One region of the Pseudarthrobacter sp. MDT3-1 genome, then DNA from elsewhere that is predicted to be linked to it. Evidence: riboswitches for the same ligand, from Rfam matches in the RefSeq annotation. Region 1 holds a riboswitch; each other region holds the start of a gene.
What was found. A riboswitch is a leader RNA that binds a small molecule or an ion and turns the genes downstream of it on or off. The one in region 1 is predicted to bind thiamine pyrophosphate.
Positions count from the first base shown of each region.

Region 2: linked by a shared signal. The riboswitch ahead of ACX80X_RS04850 (ECF transporter S component) and the one ahead of thiO (glycine oxidase ThiO) in region 1 are both predicted to bind thiamine pyrophosphate.
Region 3: linked by a shared signal. The riboswitch ahead of thiD (bifunctional hydroxymethylpyrimidine kinase/phosphomethylpyrimidine kinase) and the one ahead of thiO (glycine oxidase ThiO) in region 1 are both predicted to bind thiamine pyrophosphate.

Region 1 covers NZ_JBTNDX010000002.1:166,303-173,043, reverse strand. Annotated here, with positions in the region: gene ACX80X_RS02135 (DEAD/DEAH box helicase) at 1-1,033, opposite strand, end outside; gene ACX80X_RS02130 (RNB domain-containing ribonuclease) at 1,326-2,825, opposite strand; gene thiE (thiamine phosphate synthase) at 2,890-3,666, opposite strand; TPP riboswitch at 3,694-3,814, shown strand; gene thiO (glycine oxidase ThiO) at 3,805-5,151, shown strand; gene thiS (sulfur carrier protein ThiS) at 5,148-5,384, shown strand; gene ACX80X_RS02110 (thiazole synthase) at 5,389-6,204, shown strand; gene ACX80X_RS02105 (4a-hydroxytetrahydrobiopterin dehydratase) at 6,277-6,603, shown strand; gene ACX80X_RS02100 (hypothetical protein) at 6,682-6,741, opposite strand, start outside.
Region 2 covers NZ_JBTNDX010000004.1:184,252-190,992, forward strand. Annotated here, with positions in the region: gene ACX80X_RS04830 (UDP-N-acetylglucosamine 1-carboxyvinyltransferase) at 1-1,320, opposite strand, end outside; gene ACX80X_RS04835 (glycoside hydrolase family 25 domain-containing protein) at 1,570-2,343, shown strand; gene ACX80X_RS04840 (energy-coupling factor transporter transmembrane component T family protein) at 2,392-3,186, opposite strand; gene ACX80X_RS04845 (ABC transporter ATP-binding protein) at 3,183-4,778, opposite strand; gene ACX80X_RS04850 (ECF transporter S component) at 4,778-5,428, opposite strand; TPP riboswitch at 5,494-5,635, opposite strand; gene ACX80X_RS04855 (heme-degrading domain-containing protein) at 5,692-6,234, shown strand; gene ACX80X_RS04860 (DUF4235 domain-containing protein) at 6,276-6,539, shown strand; gene mnhG (monovalent cation/H(+) antiporter subunit G) at 6,654-6,741, opposite strand, start outside.
Region 3 covers NZ_JBTNDX010000006.1:146,056-152,796, reverse strand. Annotated here, with positions in the region: gene ACX80X_RS06765 (vitamin K epoxide reductase family protein) at 1-542, opposite strand, end outside; gene ACX80X_RS06760 (Rne/Rng family ribonuclease) at 995-4,285, shown strand; TPP riboswitch at 4,387-4,484, shown strand; gene thiD (bifunctional hydroxymethylpyrimidine kinase/phosphomethylpyrimidine kinase) at 4,467-6,065, shown strand; gene rplU (50S ribosomal protein L21) at 6,338-6,646, shown strand; gene rpmA (50S ribosomal protein L27) at 6,708-6,741, shown strand, end outside.

The sequences.
Region 1 (6,741 bases):
TGGCCACCAGGACGTCCACCTTGTTGTTGCGGAAGGCACGGAGCGCCTGCTCGCGGGCGCCCTGGCCCAGGTCACCGTGGATGGCGGCGGCGGCGAAGCCGCGGTCCACGAGCTCCTCGGCAACCTTCGCGGCGGTGCGCTTGGTTTTGGTGAAAATGATGGTCCGGCCGCGGCCGCGTGCCTGCAGGATGCGGGCAACGACCTCGATCTTGTCCATGCTGTGCGCACGGTAGATGAGCTGACGGATGTCGCGCTTGGTGAGGCCCTCGTCGTCCGGATCAGCGGCCCGGATGTGGGTGGGCTGCGTCATGTAGCGGCGGGCCATGGCGATGACCGGGCCGGGCATGGTGGCAGAGAACAGCAGGGTCTGGCGGACTGCAGGGGTACCGGCGATGAGGGTTTCCACGTCCGGCAGGAAGCCGAGGTCCAGCATTTCGTCGGCCTCGTCAAGGATGACCATCTTGACGTTCTTCAGGACCAGGTGCTTCTGCTTGTAGAGGTCGATGAGGCGGCCGGGAGTACCGACAACTACCTCGACGCCGTTCTGCAGGGCCTCCACCTGGGGCTCGTAGGCACGGCCGCCGTAGATGGTGGTGATACGGGCGTTCCGCTTGCGGGAAGCGTTCTGGAGATCATTGGCCACCTGGACGGCCAGCTCGCGCGTGGGCACGATAACCAGGGCCTGCGGTGCACCCGGAACGGCGAGCTTGTCGTAGCCGGCGTCGTCCGGACCCACCACGCGCTGCAGCGCGGGAATGCCGAAGCCGAGGGTCTTGCCGGTGCCGGTCTTGGCCTGCCCGATGATGTCGTGGCCCGAAAGCGCCACCGGCAGGGTCATGGCCTGGATGGGGAAGGGGTGGGTGATCCCGGCGTCGGCGAGGGACTCCACGATGTCGGCGCGGACGTTGTAGTCAGCGAAGGATTTCTCCTCGATCTCGTGCGGCTTCTCGTCCGAGATGATGGTTTCTTCAGGTTCGATCGTCTCGATGCCGGAGTCGTCAGTCAGGATCTGGTGGGTATGCAATTCACTCACAGGGGAGTTTCCTTATTCATTCGGGCATTGGCGCTGCCTGCTCAACGGGCCGGCCAAAGTGGCCGTTCCGGAGCACGCTCGAAGCGCGCAAGCAAATCCAGTGGAAGCCGATCGCGGGCTATCAAAATGCTGGCACTGGTGACCAACGGGTGCATCTCAAGATCGCGTAGGGGCGGGCTTGTTGAATTCAAATCAAGGAAATCAACGACCGGGCATCCATATCTACTTCTTCAGTCTAGCCGCACGGACCCTGAATCCCGGCTTTGGGCCGATCAGGCAGCGCGGAAATCGTTCAGGCCAGCAGCTCGAAGTGGACCTCGCGGGCGGCGATATCGGACGAGATCAGGCGGACCCGCACTTTGGTGCCGGATTCCAGGTCGCCGCCGCACCGGGCCGTCACGGCGGGTTCGGCGATCTGGATGATCCCCGAGGGGCCGTTTCCATTTTTTGCGGCTCCGTTCTTGGTGCCGTTGCCGTTTTTCCCGTTGCCGTTGTCCTTCTGCGGCTTGGAGCCGGAAATCACGATCGCCTCGAACTCCTGGCCCACATGGGTGACCAGGAGTGCGGCCTCCACGGTGTCCAGCGCCATGCGTTCCATCCGCGATGCCAGCTGGTCGGATCCGGCCATGATCTCCGGCAGGGACGGCAGGGCTTCCCGAGCCCAGGCCGGTACAGGCTTGCCATTGCTCAGGGCTTCGCAGATCACCAGGACAAAACGGTCGATCAGACGCCGGAGCGGTGCCGTGGTGTGGGCATAGGCAGCGCCGATGGCGGACTGGATGGCGTCTTTCGGGACTGTGCCGTCGAACGCCGTGTAGCTGGCACCGCGGAACAGCATGCCGGCGGAGTGCAGGATGGCCAGTTGCCGGGGTTCGGTCGGGTCAAGGCTGCGGAGGTATTCGCCGTAGCTGATCTTGCCGTCCCACGGCTTGCCCAATGCCTCAGTCTGGAGACGGAAGTGACGCAGGGAGCGCTCGTCCGGGGCGGGCATGGTGCGCAGGATGCCCACTTCTCCCGCCAGCATCAGGTCTGCCGCCGCCATCCCCGTCATCAGGGAGATCTGGGCGTTCCAGTCCTCCACCGGAAGCTGCGGCGCCGCGGCAATCCGGTAGCCGCCGTCGGGCAGCTGCACGATTTCCTGCTCGGGCATGTTCAGGCTGGCGCCGCCACGCTGCCGCTCCAGTTCAACGCGCTTGAGGCCCACTTCCTTCAGGAGCTGCAGGACAGGGCCGGCCGTCCCGGCGTCGAATTCGGCCTGGACTCCCTTGTAGCTCAGCTTGGCCCGGCTCCGGATGGTGGCCCTCTGGACGCTCACAGTGGAGACCTGCGCGGCGTCGTTCAGCCCGAACTCCCAGACGTAGGCGGAACACAGCTGGCCGGCCAGAAGGCTGCCTGCCCCTTCGCTGATGACTTCCGGGTGCAGCGGGATACGGCCGTCAGGGGCGTAGAACGTCTGGCCGCGGCGCCGGGTCTCTGCGTCCAGTCCGCCTCCGGGGCGGACAAAGGACGGCACGTCAGCGATGGCGTAAAGCACCCGGTAGCCAGTGCCCGCACGCTCGATGAACAGCGCCTGGTCCAGGTCAGTGGACGACGCCGGATCGATAGTGAGGAACGCCACTTCCGTCAGGTCAGCACCCGGCAACTCGTGCGCGGCCACTGCCGCTTCCGCGTCCCGGACCGCCTCCGCCGGGTAGGGCCCCGGCAGTTCCAGCTCGGTCCGCAGGGCGCTCAGCGCCGCCGCGAGGTCGTTCGTCTGCTCGTGGACATTGGGGGCCAACCTATGATGTGACACGAAAATCAGGTTAGCTCGATTTCCACGGATCGTGCACGCCCGCCGCCCGCCACGCGGTGGATTGTCAGGATGCGCCGGCGTCCAGGGCCGCCAGAAGTGCCACGGCCGCCGCTGCGGGGTCCGAGGCTTCGGTGATGGCACGCACCACAACAATCCTGCCGGCGCCGGCCTCCACCACCTGCTCCACGTTGCCGAGATCGATGCCTCCGATGGCAAACCAGGGCAGCGTGGCCTGGGTGCCACCGGCAGCGCGGACGGCTTCGGCCGCGTACCGCACCAGGTCAAGGCCGACGGCGGCCCGGCCCGGTTTCGTCGGCGTGGCCCAGACCGGTCCTACGCAGAAGTAGTCCAGGCCGCCTTGGTCAGTCAGCCCACCGGACAGCCGGATGGCCCCTTCGATCTGCTCGGCGGTGTGCGTGGAAAGGCCGATCGCGGCTGGTGCCCCGAGCAGCGTGCGGGCGGAAGCGACCGGCAGATCCTTCTGCCCGATGTGGAAGACGGGGGCGCCGGACAGCAGCGCGATATCGGCACGGTCATTGACTGCCCACAGCTTTCCGTGGCGTTCGGCCGCGGCCTGAAGCACGGCCAGCAGCTCCAGCTCCTCGGCTGCCTCGATGGCCTTGTCCCGGAGCTGGATGATGTCCACGCCGCCGGCAAACGCCGCGTCCACAAACTCGCCAAAGTCCCCGCGGTCCCGGCGCGCGTCGGTGCACAGGTACAGCTTGACGCTGTGCGGGAGGCCGGTGTTTGTGCCGCCGGCGGGGTCTGTTCCGGTCAAGGATTCGGGAGCGGCGGAGGGGGCGGAGGGCGTGCCTGCAGCGGCGAAGGATTGCGCGTTCATGGAATCCAGCCTAAGTCCCCTAAACTGGGCGGGTACTGCGGGAGCCCGTTGCAGCCGTCACAAAGCGGCCGGGCTGAGAGGGCGTCAGAGCCGACCGCTTGACCTGATCCGGCTAGTACCGGCGTAGGGAAGGAACATATGCCCCCCGCAATAAGCAGCCCACCTGAGCCTGCACCAGCCAGCCCGGCCACCGCCCTGCACGCGGACGTGGCCGTCATCGGCGGCGGAGTCATCGGCCACGCCATAGCCTGGGAAGTCCGGCGGTCCGGCCGTTCCGTCGTGCTGATCGATGACGCGCCCGGCAACGGCGCCAGCTGGGCAGCCGCCGGCATGCTGGCCCCTGTGAGCGAACTGCACTACCAGGAGGAAGACCTCCTTGAGCTGATGCTGGCATCCTCCGGCCTGTGGCCTGCCTTTGCGGCGGACCTCGCCCTGGCCGGGGCTGGTGATACGGGATATCTGACGACGCCGACCCTCGCCATCGGCGCGGACGCTGCGGACCGCCGGGCACTGATGGACCTCCGGGCCGTGCAGCAGGCCAGCGGCCTGGTGGTGGAACCCCTGACTGTCCGTGAGGCCAGGACCAGGGAATCCCTGCTCAGCCCGGCCATATCCTGCGCCCTGGACATCCCCGCCGACCACCAGGTGGATCCGCGGAAACTCGTGGCGTGCCTCCAGGAAGTCCTGGCCATCCACGAACCGGGAGAAGGAACAGCCGTGGCAGGGGCCCGCGCGGGATTCGCCGTTGACCAACGTGCCGCTGCCCTGCTCTGGGAGGACGGCCGCGTCATCGGCGTGAAGCTCGCCCACGGCGGAACTGTCCAGGCCCGGGAGACCATCGTGGCCAACGGATTGCAGGCGGGGTCGCTGGCTGGCCTGCCGGGTGGGCTGCACCTGCCCCTGCGGCCCGTCTACGGTGACATCCTGCGGCTGGCTGTTCCGCGGCACCTGCGCCCGCTCCTCACCTCCACTGTCCGCGGAATGGTCCATGGTGTGCCGGTCTACATCGTTCCCCGGCAGGACGGCACGGTGGTGATCGGGGCTACGCAGCGAGAAGACGCGCTCGCCGGGACGGGCGACGCCGCTGTCTCGGCGGGCGGCGTCTACCAGTTGCTGCGGGACGCCCAGGTCCTGGTGCCGGCCGTCTCGGAGCTTGAACTCCTGGAATGCACAGCGCGGGCAAGGCCAGCGACCCCCGACAACGCGCCTCTCCTCGGCCGCGTACCGGTTTCCGCGCCACGGACGGGGAACACAGCGGACATTGCCGGGCTGATGATTGCCACCGGATTCTTCCGACACGGAGTGCTGCTTGCTCCGGCGGCGGCGGCCACCTGCCGGGAACTGCTGGATGGCCGGAAGGACCCGCGATGGGGGGCCCTCAGCCCGGCCCGCTTTTCAGGAGAGCACCACGTAGCCGGCACACAGGCCCCACGCAAGGACATCAGCAGCACGAAGGACCTCGACCCACAAAAGGAATCAGCATGAACATCACCCTCAACGGCTCGCGCCATTCCGTGACGGACGACGCCTCCATCACCACCCTCATCAGCCAGATCACTGGCCGTCCCCTCGCGGCCAACGGCCAGGCAACAGACGGGCAGAAACTCGGCGTCGCCGTCGCCCATAACTCCGAAGTAGTACCCCGCAGCCAGTGGTTCGTTACGGCGCTCGCCGAAGGTGACGACGTCGAACTGGTCACAGCAGTCCAGGGAGGCTGACACCATGACAGTAACCAGCAACATCAGCACACATAACCGTCCCGAGGCCGCAGACAGGCTGGTCATCGACGGCGTCGAGCTCGGCTCCCGCCTCATCATGGGCACCGGTGGCGCCCCCAGCCTCGACGGGCTGGGGGCAGCCCTCCTGGCGTCCGGAACCGAGCTGACCACAGTGGCCATGCGGCGCTATTCGCCGGCTGAATCGGGGTCCCTTTTCCAGCTCCTGGTGGACCACGGGATCCGGATCCTGCCCAACACCGCCGGCTGCTTCACCGCCCGGGACGCGGTCATGACAGCGGAACTGGCCCGCGAAGCGCTGGAAACCGACTGGATCAAGCTGGAAGTCATCGCCGACGAACAGACCCTGCTGCCGGACGCCGTGGAATTGGTGGATGCTACGGAACGGCTTGTTAACCGGGGCTTCAAAGTGTTCGCCTACACCAACGATGACCCGGTCCTGGCCCTGCGGCTGGAAAACCTGGGTGCCACCGCGGTTATGCCGCTCGGAGCGCCCATCGGCACCGGCCTGGGAATCCTGAATCCACACAACATCGAACTGATCGTCTCGCGCGCCTCGGTGCCCGTGGTGCTGGACGCCGGCATCGGCACGGCATCCGACGCCGCCCTGGCCATGGAGCTTGGCTGTGATGCGGTACTGCTGGCCACTGCCGTCACCCGTGCGCAGAACCCGGCACTCATGGGGGAGGCCTTCAAACACGCCGTCATCGCCGGTAGGCTGGCGAAAGCGGCCGGCAGGATTCCGCGCCGCGAGCACGCCCTGGCGTCATCGGCCATGGAAGGCCGGGCAGAGTTTCTCTAGGCCGTTTTCTCTAGGCCTGGCGCCCTCAACCAAACGCCGGGGCGGCTCACCGGACGAGCCAAGGAGGCCGCTGTGGCCGGCAAGGAACACAAACTCACCAGGGAGCGGATCGACGCCGTCCTCGAGGCGCTGCCCGACTGGCGGTACCGGCTGGGCGGGCTGGTCACTGTCTATAAGACGCCGACGGCGGCCGCCGCACTGGAGCTGATTGCCGCCGTCGGACGTCTCGCGGAACAGCAGAACCACCATCCGGACCTTGAGTGGCGCTACAACAAGGTCCATCTCCGCTACACGTCCCACGACGCCGGCGGCGAGGTCACTGAGCGGGATGCCGCTGCTGCAGCGGCAGTGAGTGCGGCTGCGGCACGGCTCGGCGCCACAGCCCAGCCGGTGGGTTAAGCCGCCGGGTTAAAGGACCCGTGACCACGCACCCTGCTGGGGTGGTGGTCACGGGTACTTAAGGAAAAAGGGCGCGGCCTAAAGCTTGAGCGCCTGCGTCAGCCGCCGCGTATCGTGGCTTTCGCGCGTCCGGCCCAG
Region 2 (6,741 bases), on a different contig from region 1:
GATCCGGTGCGGGTCCAGCAGTTGCACCTGGGCGCCGAGCCGGTTGAGTTCGGTGAGGTAGATGGCCCGGTTCTCGTAGACCCAGTCGTGGATCATGGTCTGGCCGTCGGCGTTGGCGGCGATGACCGCGAAAAACGGCAGGTTGTCGATGTTCAGGCCCGGGAACGGCATCGGGTGGATCTTGTCCTCCGGCGCCCGCAGCTCGGACGGCTTGGTGGTCACGTCCACCAGCCGGGTGCGGCCGTTGCGCGCCACGTACTCGCCGGAAATCTCCAGCTGCTGGCCCATCTGCTCCAGCGTGGCCAGTTCGATCTCCATGAACTCGATGGGCACGCGGCGGATGGTCACCTCTGAGTTGGTGACGATCCCGGCGGTGATAAGGCTCATGGCCTCAATGGGGTCCTCGGACGGGAAATACTCAATGTCGACGTCGATGAGCGGCTGCCCGGTGATCTTCAGTGTGGTGGTGCCCACGCCGTCGATCTTCACGCCCAGCATCTCGAGGTAGAAGCAGAGGTCCTGGACCATGTAGTTGGGGCTGGCGTTGCGGATGACGGTGGTGCCACGGCGGTGCGCCGCTGCCATGATCGCGTTCTCGGTGACAGTGTCCCCGCGCTCGGTCAACACAAAGGACCGGTCGTGAGTGTCCGGCGGCGGAGCCTGCACGGCGTAGAAACCGGCAGTGGCTTCCACGGAGAGCCCGAACTGGCGCAACGCCTGCATGTGGGGCTCCACGGTGCGGGTACCTAGATCGCAACCGCCGGCATAAGGCAAGCGGTATTCCGCGGATTCGTCCAGGAGCGGGCCCAGGAGCATGATCACGCTGCGCGTGCGGCGCGCCGCGTCCACATCCATGGCTTCAAGGTCCAGGACGGCGGGGCGGCGGAGCTGGAGGTCGGTGTCGTTGAGCCACGTGCATTCGACGCCGATGCTGGTCAGGACCTCCACGATCCGGTTGACCTCTTCGATCCGGGCGAGCCGGCGCAGGACCGTGGTGCCGCGGTTGATCAGGCTGGCGCACAGCAGCGCCACACCGGCGTTCTTACTGCTGTTGACATCCACCGCACCGGACAAGGTGCGGCCGCCTTCGATCCGCAGGTGCGTCATCTGCGGTTTGCCTACTTTGACGATGCTGCGGTCGAAGATCGTTTCGAGCCGCTGGATCATCTTGAGGCTGAGGTTCTGCTTGCCCTGTTCCATCCGGGCGACGGCGCTTTGGCTGGTTCCCAGCGCGGCGGCGAGCTGGCCTTGGGTCCAGCCCTTCTCGGTCCGGGCATCCTTGAGCGTGGCGGCGATGTGCTCGGCAGTTTCCTGAGTCATAACAAAAAAATATCACAAATGAGCTATTTTATGGGATGCGAATCGGAGTGGCGCCTGAAATCCCAGCAAATACCCGATTCATGAGATAGCAGCTCCTTGATGATTGTCCTTGACCAGCCACTCGCTCGGCGGGAGACTGAAACATCGGGTTCACCCGATAACGGAAGAATGCCCTGCAGGAGGCCTGCCATGTATGGGAATGCGGCTACAGCATCCCGTGCTTTAGCGTGTGCCATCTTGTGCCTGCTCATGGCCCTTTGCGGGCTTATCGTGGCGCCGGCGTCCGTGGCCGCCCCTTCACCGGGCGAGGGCGCCGAGCAAGCACTGGGTAACGATGTCTCGTGGCCTCAGTGCAACAAGGCGCTTCCCGCCGCTTCAGCTTTCGGGATCGTGGGCGTCAACAATGGCCTGGCCAGCACCACTAACCCCTGCCTCGCCGAACTGCTCCGCTGGGCCAAAGCCATCACGGTGAACCCGACCGACCAGCCGTCCGTGGCCCTTTACGTCAACACCGCCAACCCGGGGCACGCTGGCTCCTGGTGGCCCACCAGTAACAACTACCCCGCAGCCCAAGCTGTATCCAACCCCTACGGCACCTGCAAGGACAAGGACGTTGCCCCGGCGTGCGCATACATGTACGGCTACGCCAAGGCCTACGACGACGCCTACATCCGCGGCATCAGCAGCCCCTCGGACTACCTGTGGTGGCTCGATGTTGAAACAGGCAACAGCTGGTCCCTCGACAAGAGTGCCAACCGTGCCGTCCTGGAAGGTATGACCGACTTATTTCACAGCATCGGCGCCGACGTCGGCATCTACTCCTCGGCCTATCAATGGGGACAGATCGTGGGCACCGTCAGCAACTCCAGCAACCTTTATGCCCTGCCCAGCTGGCTGGCAGGCGCCCGCACGGCCTTCGGAGCCACGGCCAACTGCTCGAATGCGCCGCTAACCCCCGGCGGCACAGTCACCCTGACCCAGTTCGTCTCCAGGGGCTTCGACTACGACCACTCGTGCATTTAGCAAGCACAGCGCGGCGTAGCCAGAATCCAGAAGCATGGCCCGCCCGGACTAACGCCAGACGAAGTTCCAGGTCCCCATTACAGCCGCGGAAACCACCGCAGCCGCTGCGATCAGCACGCCGCCCGCCAGCACCCAGGCATCCAGCCGCGAATACGTGGATTCCCGCGCCCACGTCCTATGCCCCGCGCCAAAACCGCGCGCTTCCATGGTGATGGCCAGCCGGGACGCCCGGCGGATGGCCTGGACCAGGAGCCCGAAGCTCTGCCCGAGGGTGGCCCGCAGCCGTTGCAGCGGGCTGCCCTGCGAGCCGACTCCGCGGGCCCGCCGCGCCATGCCGATGGTCTGCCACTCCTCGGCCATAAGTCCCACGAGCCGCATCGCTGCCAGCGTGCCAAGGACAAAACGGTGCGGCAGCCGGGCCTTCTGGGCCAGCGCATCGGCGAGGTCGGTGGGATCTGTGCAGGTCATGAGCAGGATCGCCGGCAGGGCAATCGCGAGCCCGCGCAGCATAAAACCGATTCCCAGCTGCAGGGAACCCTCGCTGATGGACCAGATCCCGACGTCGAGCAGCACAGCGCCGCTGTCCGCCGCGACGATCGCCGTGCTCCAGCCGCCCAGGGCTGCCGCGAGGATGAGCGGCCAGCCGCGCTGCCACAAGAGGCGCAGCGTGAGGCCAGCCAACGGAAAGAGCGCCAGTTCCGCCGCAAGCGCCACCGAGGCAGACACCCAGTCGATGGAGAGCGCCAGCACCAGGGTGATGAGGAAGACGACGGCGAACTTGGCCAGCGGGTTGGCGCGCGTCAGCAGCCCGTGGTTGTTGCGGAGGGTCAGGGCATCCCTCATGCCGCACCTGCTTCCTGGCGGGCGCCGCCGCGCGAGGCCGGGCCCAGCCGCAGTTCGGCCCCGCCCAGGACGGCGCTGAATTCCTGGTCGTGGGTCACGGAAACCACTGAGGTCCCGGCGTCGAGCAGTTCCGAGAGGAACGATGCGAGCTCGGCCCAGGTGTTGGCATCCTGGCCGAACGTCGGCTCGTCGAGCACCAGCACACGAGGGTGGGCCGCGAGGACGGTGGCCACCGACAGGCGCCGCTTTTCGCCACCGGACAGCGTGTACGGATTGGCGTCCACCAGGTGCGTCAGGCGCAGCCGTTCCAGCAGCTCATCAACCCGTTCCTCGCCATGTCCCAGATGCCGCGGACCGAACATCAGCTCGTCCAGCACACGGCCGGTGACAAACTGGTGCTCAGGCTCCTGGAAGACGGTTCCGATGCGGGAAATCAGCTGGTTGGCTTTCCATTTGAAGGGATCGATCCCGGCCCCCTCGGAGAGCTCGACGGCGGCCGACACCTTTCCCGCCACCGGCGCAAGAAGTCCGGCGAGCGTCAGCGCAAACGTTGACTTTCCGGCGCCGTTGGGCCCCGTGACGGTGAGTGCCTGGCCGGAACGGACCAGGGCCGTGATGCCCTGCTGCACCGGTACGGGCGGGATCGTCCGGAAGCCGCGGCGCCGCGGACGCTCGCGGGAGACGGCAAGGTCCTCGGCCGCCAGCAGCAGGTCACCTGAGCCTGCGGACACGCGGCGGCGGGTTGCCGGAACATAGCCCGGCACCCAGACACCCGCGCCGATCAGCATGTCCCGCGCCTCCACAAGCACCTGGTCCGGCGGCCCGTCCAGCAGGACTGCGGACGTAGCGGGGGAAGCAGCGGAACCCGCTGCCGAGCCCGGCTGCAGCACCACAATCCGGTCCACCAGGTCCTTCCAGACGGACACACGGTGTTCCACCACAACGAGGGTGGCTCCGGTTTTGTCCAGGCAGCGGCCCACGGCGTCGCGGACTTCCAGCACGCCGGCGGGATCCAGGTTCGCGGTGGGCTCATCCAGCAGGATCAGCCCGGGCCGCATCGCGAGGATCCCGGCCAGCGCCAGGCGCTGCTTCTGCCCGCCGGACAGGGCCGACGTCGGGTGGTCCAGCGGGAGCCCGCCGGCGTTCAAACCGCCGCCCCCGGCACTTCGCAGCCCGACGTCGTCGAGCGCTTCATGGACGCGGCGCCAGATCTCGTCCCGCGGAACGGCGAGGTTCTCGGCGCCGAAGGCGACGTCGTCGCCCAGGCGCGAAAGAACCACCTGCGTTTCCGGATCCTGCTGCATCAGTCCCGAGCGGCCGCGCTGCCCGCGCGGCACCACACCGTCGATCAGCAGCGAACCGGTTTCGTCGGCGTCGTCCCCTTCATCCCCCAGCACTCCTGCGAGCGCATGCAGCAGCGTTGACTTGCCCGCGCCCGATGGGCCCAGCAGCAGCACCCGCTCGCCGGGAGCGATGTCGAGGTCGAGCCCCCGGACGGCGGGGGCGGAACGTCCGGCATGCCACCAGCCCCAGCCACGGGCGGACACCGCGGCGGGGCGTACTCCGGAAGCGCCGGCGTCGGAAGCGGTCATCAGTTGAAGACGGGCTCCGAAGCTGCCTTCCGGGATGCGAACGAGCTCAGCACGCCGGTCCTGGCCAGGCCGCGGGTGGCGATCCAGGACAGCGCGCCCGCAATCACCGCGCCGGAGATGGTGCAGAACGCGATGTACGCGAGCTTGTCGGCGGGCTCGTAGGCGATGTTCCAGCCCCACGGCAGGAACGAGTCATTGAGGCCGCAGAACAGGCCCGCGCCGGCACCGGCCAGCAGCGCGGCGATGAGGTTGTACTTCTGGTGCAGGAAGGACTTGAACCGGAAGTTGCCGTACACCAGCAGGAAGAACACCAGTTCGGCGCCCAGGCCCTGGAGGAGTCCGGAGATCAGCACGGTGGCGCCGTACTGCGAGCCCATGATGAGTTCGCCGGTGGCGGCCACCGCTTCGCAGAAGAGCGCCGCGCCGGGTTTGCGGATGATGAGCATGCCCAGCACTGCCGGGATCATCCAGCCACCGGCGATCAGGCCGGTCAGCGGGGGGTAAACGGCGTTCATGGGGGCGGAGACGATGCCGGCGCCCTGGGACCAGGCCCAGAAGATCACGCCGCCGGTGATGGCGATGAGCGCCGCCACCACGATGTCCACAACACGCCAGGTATTGCCGGTCTTTTTGATTGCTGCAGTTGTCATTTTGGTCCTCCTGAGGAACAGGAGGGGAAAGTGCCCCGGCGTGCGGCGCTGCCGCCGTTTCCGGACACTTCGAGAACTCGACTCCCTTGCGCCGGTACTAACCGGATCAGGTTCGAGGGTCTGCGGCTGTCCGCACTCTCAGCGCCCACCTGCGGTTCCCTGGCAATGCCAGTGATGTCCGACGGCGGCGCTCCCCTGTCGTAATAAATCTGCCCTGATGGGCGTGCTCCAGTTTACACCGCGGGCGGGGTAGATTGTGGGCCATGACTGCCAACAACCCGACTGTGACTGCGTTCAATCCCGATTCGACAGTGCCCCAGCCGGCGGGGCTGCTTGAGGCCCTGATTGCCCGGGTCGAAGCCGAGATCAACGAGCTGCAGTTTCCGCATTTCAGCAAGGACGACTCCCTCAACCTCGGGCTGCTCCTGGTGGAGCTGGGCAAGAGCCGGAAGCTGCCCATCGCGATCGACATCACCAAGGGTGACCAGGTCCTGTTCCACGTGGCCTTGGACGGCGCCACCCCGGACAACGAGCACTGGGTCCGGGCCAAGCAGCGCACCGCCGCCAGGTATGAGATCCCGTCGCTGCTGGCGGGCCTCCGCGGCAGGCTGCACGGCGGCCGGATCGAGGACCACGGCTGGTTCGACGAGTCCACCTATGCCCCGCACGGCGGCTGCTTCCCGGTCTACGTCACCGGTGTGGGTGCAGTGGCCACGGTAACGGTCTCGGGCCTGCCCCAGCAACAGGACCATGATCTCGTGGTGGAGGCCCTGCGGGAGATTCTGGAGTCCATGCATGCGGGTTAGGCTAAAGACAATCCCGGATCCGCTCAAAAGGAGTTCAACGAATGAACCTGTTCATCAAGCTGCTCGGCACTGCAATCAGCCTCGGCGCCGGATTCGTCGGCACCAAGATGGTCAATACCGTATGGGAAAAGTCCACCGGCCGGAAGCCCCCGACCGGCAGGGATGAAGACACCCCCACGAGCCTTCGCTCGGCGCTGACGTTCGCGCTCATCTCGGCCTCGGTCAGCACTATCATCCAGGTGCTCGCCAACCGCGGCACGCAGCGGGCCATCACCCGCTTCGCCAAGTCCCAGGACATCGTCTGACCGCATCACCATCCCCTGAGTTTCACCGTCCAGCTAATCGGTTCAAACCGGCCGAGATGCCCGCAGTATCTGGAAGGTGAACTCACAAGGGACGCTGGGGGCTGCGCGTGACGCTCAGTCCCGCCGGCCGCCGTCAGACGCTTCATCCCTGGACGACTCATCCCGGGCCGACTGGGCCGCCTTCTGAACCACGGCCTCGAGT
Region 3 (6,741 bases), on a different contig from region 1:
ATGACGCCGTGGACGACGTTGCGGATGGTCACCCAGACGAAGAGCGGGATCATCGCGGCCCAGACAATCATGCAGAACGGGCAGAGAACATGGATGTCGTAGAGTGCCTGGGACCAGAGCCACACCACAAACGCGAAGCCGAGCGTCACGCCGGCCTGGAGTCCCGCCCAGTACCAGCGTGCGAACGTGGCGCCGGAGAGCAGGGCCATGCCCACTGTGATGATGACGGCGAACGCCACGATGCCAATAAACATGTTGGGGAACCCGAACGCCGAGCTCTGCCACGTCTGCATGACCTGGCCGCAGGAGATCCACGGATTAACGTCGCAGGCCGTTACATGATTCGGATCCTCGAGGACAGCGAGCTTTTCCAGGACCAGCGTTCCCGAGGCCAGCCAGCCGATGGCGCCAGTGATGACCAATAGCCAGCCGAAGGGCCGGTTGCGTGCCATCGGCGGCACGCTCCCGGGCGTGGCGGCTAACGGCTCCGCCGCAGGGGAGGCAGCCGGCGTGTCGGTGCCGTGGGAGGAAATGCTGGGCATGGTGTGGCGTCCTTTGCTTCGGGTGCTCCTTGCCCCGATTGTAACGCCGGTGGCTGGAAGCAGCATTCAGTCAGCGCCCTCAGGTACCGATCCGTTGCCCGTGGTTCCGCCGCCTTTCAGCCCGGGTGTGAGAGAATGAACATGGCTGGAGGCCGACCCACATTCGGACTCCGGTCCGGTGGCTTGTTTCAAGACCGCCAATGATGAGCAGGGCAGGCTTCGGATTCTCTGATCCGGCTTCCCGCAATTCCATTGGTCGGCACCTGGTTGTGGCGTGTAGAACAACGGGTTTCAGGACACAGCCGACGGCTCCCACGGGCTGCCGCACCCCTCTGCCGGTGCGAACCTGGGAGTATCCACTTGACTTCTGTCAACGCCTGCGGGTTTTGACAATATGTGCCCCAATGGGTGCCGGATGTGGCGGTACGTCAGGGGCAGGAGTGTTGCCACATATGGAAAACGAACTAACACCAGCCGTTAATGATGAAGCCGTCGCCGAGGCCACGGAAGCGCCCAAGAAGCCCACCCGGACACGCCGGAAGGCAGTGCCGAAGGCCGCAGAGGTCGCACCGGTGAATGAGGCCGCCGAGGCTGAGCCTGCGACGGACGCCGCACCGGAGCCTAAGGCGCCGGTCCGCCGCACCCGCGCACGTAAGAAGGTGGAGACCGCCGAACCGTTGCCGGCCTTCGCTGCTGAGGTTCTGGAGGCACCTGCCGCCGTTGTTACCGAGACCGTCGTAGAGCCCGCCGCCGTCGAACCGGAGGACGGAGCCGCAGCCCCCGAGGCTGCGGCGGAGACCAAGCCTGTCCGCCGCCGCCGCGTGGCCACGCGCAAAACCTCTGCCCCCGACGTCGCTCCCGCGGCCGTGGAACAGGCAGCTCCGGAGCAGGCAGCCCCTGAAACTGCAGCGACGCCGGCCCCGGAAGCAGAGGAAGTCGCCGCTGCGGAGGCCGCCGCGCCCGCAGCAGCCGCCGCCGTTGCCCCCGTCAACGCTGCCCCGGTCAACGCTGCCGCCGCGCTGGCTGAAGAGCCGGCTGCTGCTGAGACTGCCAGCCCGTTCAGTTCACTGTTCCTTGAGCCGGCGTCCACCACATCGGTGCTTTTCCAGGCCCCCGACCTCAGCACCGTGGTCCGCCCCGCGCCGGTTGCTGCCGTGGTTGAAGAGCCGGAAGAGGACGACCCCGACGACGGCGAAGCAGACGACGCCAACGGCCGCCGCAGGCGCCGCAGCCGTGGTCGCCGTGGACGCAGCCGCACAGGCGAAAGCGATGCTGAGGGTGAAAACGAAGGCGACGAAGGCGCAGCCGAAGAAACCGATGAGGAGTCCGCCGGGCAGGCCGATGAGGGCGTGACGTCCCGTCGTCGCCGTCGCCGCCGCCGTGGCGACCAGGATCTGGAACTGACCGGAGGCGAAGGCGACGACCCGCCCAACACGGTGACCCGTGTCCGCGCGCCGCGCGCCGCGACCGAAGCGCCGGTCAACAACCGCGTCACGTCTGTCAAGGGTTCCACCCGCCTCGAAGCCAAGAAGCAGCGCCGCCGCGAATCCCGCGACACCGGCCGCCGCCGCACCGTCATCACCGAGGCCGAGTTCCTGGCCCGCCGCGAATCGGTTGACCGGCAGATGATCGTCCGCCAGCGCGACGACAGAATCCAGATCGGCGTCCTCGAAGACGGCGTCCTGGCCGAGCACTTTGTCTCCAAGACCCAGCAGGACTCCCTGATCGGCAACGTCTACCTCGGCAAGGTGCAGAACGTACTGCCGTCCATGGAAGCGGCGTTTGTTGACATCGGACGCGGCCGCAACGCCGTCCTGTATGCCGGTGAAGTGAACTGGGAGGCCGTTAACCTCGAAGGCAAGCAGCGCCGGATCGAAAACGCGCTCAAGTCCGGCGACACCGTCCTGGTCCAGGTCACCAAGGATCCCGTGGGCCACAAGGGTGCACGCCTGACCAGCCAGATCTCGCTGCCCGGCCGCTACCTGGTCTATGTGCCCGGCGGCTCCATGACCGGAATCTCCCGCAAACTGCCCGACGTCGAGCGAAACCGCCTCAAGCGCATCCTCAAGGACCGCCTCCCGGAGCACGCCGGCGTCATCGTCCGCACCGCTGCCGAAGGCGCCTCGGAAGAGGAGCTCACGCACGACATCAACCGGCTGCGGGCCCAGTGGGAGGGCATCGAAAGCCAGTCCACGTCCACCAAGATCCTCGCGCCGGAGCTGCTCTACGGCGAACCTGACCTCACCATCAAGGTAGTCCGTGATGTCTTCAACGAGGACTTCTCCAAGCTGATCGTCTCCGGTGAAGAGGCCTGGGACACCATCGAGGCCTACGTCACCTACGTGGCCCCGGACCTCGTGGGCCGCCTGGAAAAGTGGACCAAGGACCAGGACATCTTCGCTGCGTGGCGGATCGATGAGCAGATCCACAAGGCCCTGGAACGCAAGGTCTTCCTGCCTTCGGGCGGTTCGCTGGTCATTGACCGCACCGAAGCCATGACCGTGGTGGACGTCAATACCGGCAAGTTCACCGGCAGCGGCGGCAACCTCGAGGAAACCGTCACCAAGAACAACCTCGAGGCAGCTGAAGAAGTGGTCCGGCAGCTCCGGCTCCGCGACATCGGCGGCATCATCGTTATCGACTTCATCGATATGGTCCTCGAATCCAACCGCGACCTTGTCCTGCGCCGCATGGTGGAATGCCTGGGCCGCGACCGGACCAAGCATCAGGTGGCCGAAGTGACCTCGCTGGGCCTCGTGCAGATGACGCGCAAGCGCATGGGCACCGGGCTTCTGGAAGTCTTCGGCGAGCAGTGTGAAACCTGTGCAGGCCGTGGAATTGTCACCCACGACGACCCCGTGGAACACCGCCGCGCCAACACGGTAGCCGCGGAGCACCACGTGCAGCGGGTTGACAGCCGCCCGGAAGCCCAGCGCACCGACAGCGTGCGGACTGACAGCCAGCGCCCGGACAGCCAGCCGGGTGGCCGCACTGACCGGAAGCGCCGTCGCGGACGGGGCGGCCAGCCGCTGGAAACAGCACCGGCAGCTCCGGTGCAGATCCACACGGTCCACCCGGAAGCCAGCGATGCCGAGCGCCATGCGAAGGCGGAGGCCACGCGGGCAGCGCTTGCGAACATTGCGGCCGCGGCCCACGCTGCGCATCTGCATGACGACGAGGTGGCTCACGCATCAGCTGCCGCGGGCCGGCAGTCTGCGGCTCCGGTGCCGGCTCCGGTTGGGCAGTCCGAAACGGACTCCAACGGCCGCCCGGCCGCAGTGCTGACATTCGGCGGCGAGCAGGTGGTGCTTCCGTTCGTGGCGCACCACGATGACCAGCCGCACGCACCTGCCCTGACACTTGACCGCCTCGCGGAGGCCTTCGCCCACCTTGGTGAGCGGGCTCCTGTAGCGGAGAGCACGCCGCCGGCAGTCCAGGCAACTGAAAGCCGGGCGGCCGAACCTGCCCGCCAGCAGCAGCCAGCCGCGGCGGAGAGGGATTACTCCGATCACACCGAGGAGCCCCGCGCCCGCCGTCCCCGGCGGAACCGGAGTGCCAGCCGTGCCCAGGGCGCAGCCAACGCCACGTCCGTAGAGCATCACGAAGCCGCTCCGGCGGCTGCCGCCGGACACACCCACGCCGCCAAGGCGCCGGAGCCCGTCAAGGCTCCTGTGGCCGACAAGCCGGTTGCCGCCAACGCGCCCATCATCCTGGGCGTAGGAGTTCCGGCCTCGGAGCTCTGACCAAGCAGTAGGGCAAGCCAATACAACGGCGCCTGGATGTGCCTGTGAATCACAGGCTGCGTCCGGGCGTCCGGCGTTAAGTCGCGAGGAACGCTAGGCTGGTGACTGACACGGGGTGCCGCGCAGAGAGCCGGCTGAGATCCACACCCGTTGAACCTGTCCGGTTAGCACCGGCGAAGGGATGTCTCCTTTGGCTTCAACTTCTGTCCTTCCTCCTGCAACGCCCGCGGCGGCTCTACAGGGATCCTCAGCAACCGGGGCTGAGGTCCTGCCCGCGCCAGGCCGGACTGCCAACGTCCAGGTGCTGCGTGACGTTCCGCGGGTGCTGTCCATTGCCGGATCGGACCCTTCAGGTGGCGCCGGCGTCCAGGCCGACCTCAAAAGCATCGCGGCTCTTGGCGGCTACGGCATGGCGGCCATCACCGCACTGACAGTCCAAAACACCCGGGGGGTCCAGGCGGTTCACGTTCCGCCTGCGTCCTTCCTGGGCCAGCAGCTCGATGCCATCAGCGATGACATCACCATCGACGCGGTCAAGATCGGCATGCTGGGCGACGCTGCGGTGATAGGCGTGGTCCGCGACTGGCTGGAAAAGGTGCGTCCCGCCGTCGTCGTTCTTGATCCGGTGATGGTGGCCACAAGCGGCGACCGGCTACTGCAGGGGTCTGCCGAGGCGGCCCTGCGGGAGCTGCTCCCGCTCGCGGACCTGATCACCCCCAACCTGGCCGAACTGGCCATCCTGGTGGGGGAGCCGCAGGCGAGGGAATGGCACGACGCGCTCGGGCAGGGACAGCGGTTGTCCGCCGCGACCGGTGCCACTGTCCTGGTCAAGGGCGGCCATCTCGACGGCGGTGCGTGCCCGGATGCCCTGGTCAACGCTGCCGGGCTGCTCGCCCAGGAAGTGGTGGAAGTGAGCGGGGACAGGATCCCCACGCGCAACAGCCACGGCACCGGCTGCTCACTGTCATCGGCCATGGCCACGGCCCAGGCCCGGTTGGGGGACTGGGAAGCCGCACTACGGCAAGTGAAGCCCTGGCTGGTGGGCGCGCTGCAGGCCGCTGACCAACTTGAGGTGGGCGCGGGCAACGGCCCCATCAACCACTTCCACCACATGCAACAGGTTCCGGCAGCCGGCGAATTCGCAGAGACGCTGCGGCGGGCGTCGGAGCCGGATCTTGCAGCCATCTACGGGCTGGATTTCATCCGCGACCTGGCGGCCGGCACTTTGGCTGAGGAACAGTTCGCCTATTACCTCGCCCAGGACGCCATCTACCTCAACGGCTATTCGCGGGTCCTTGCCCGGGCCAGTGCGCTGGCGCCCACGGAAGCCGCCCAGCTGTTCTGGGCAAAGTCGGCCCAGCAATGCCTTGAGGTCGAGTCCGAACTGCACCGCACGTGGCTAAGCACCAGGACAGTGGACTCCGTCCTGGGACCTGTCACCAAGTCCTACGTGGACCACCTGCTGGCGGCCTCGGCCTCAGGCAGCTACGCGGTCCTCGTGGCGGCGGTACTGCCGTGCTTCTGGCTGTATGCCGAAGTGGGACAGACTCTCCACGCGGAGTTCCTGGCTGCGGGTGCCCCGGCAGCACATCCTTATGCCGACTGGCTGCGGGCCTATGCTGACGAGGATTTCGCCCAGGCCACGCGCTACGCCATCGACTTTGGTGACGACGCCGGTCGGAGTGCTTCCGCGGATGAACAGGCGGCGATGCTGGTGGCTTTCAGGCAGTCGTGCCGGTTCGAGGTGGAATTCTTCGACGCGCCGCGAATTCATTCCTGACTGGCTGGGGCCCGTGCGGCCTGTACGATAGTCGGGCACGGTTTTGGATTGTCAGTGCAGTACCTGCTTGTGGGTCCTATCACAGACAACCTGCCGTAACCAGCCTCATTTGCGGCCGAAGGCAAAATTAGCGTATTCTAGATCTTCGGTGCTTACGCCAACACTTGGGTTACGACCCCACGGCGTTGAGGCACAGCGAGAACCCAGCCAATTATGGAACAGGGTTCAGCACGCAAATTTAGTAATAAACGTCGAGAGAAGTGAGTTCCCAAGTGGTGTACGCGATTGTCCGCGCAGGCGGCCGCCAAGAGAAGGTTTCCGTTGGAGACTTCGTTACCCTGAACCGCGTCCCCGGTGGAGCCGGCAGCACCTTTGAGTTGCCCGCACTGCTCCTGGTAGACGGTGACAAAGTCACCTCTGCTGCTGCGGACCTGGCCAAGGTAACGGTTACGGCTGAGATCCTCGAAGACCTCCGTGGTCCGAAGATCGTCATCCAGAAGTTCAAGAACAAGACCGGTTACAAGAAGCGCCAGGGTCACCGTCAGGAATTGACCAAGGTCAAGATCACGGGTATCAAGTAACTCTTCGTTACTGTTCAGGTTCTTCAGCAGATTCCCCAGAATTTAAAGGCAGGCATTTCAAATGGCACATAAAAAAGGCGCGAGTTCCACTCGCA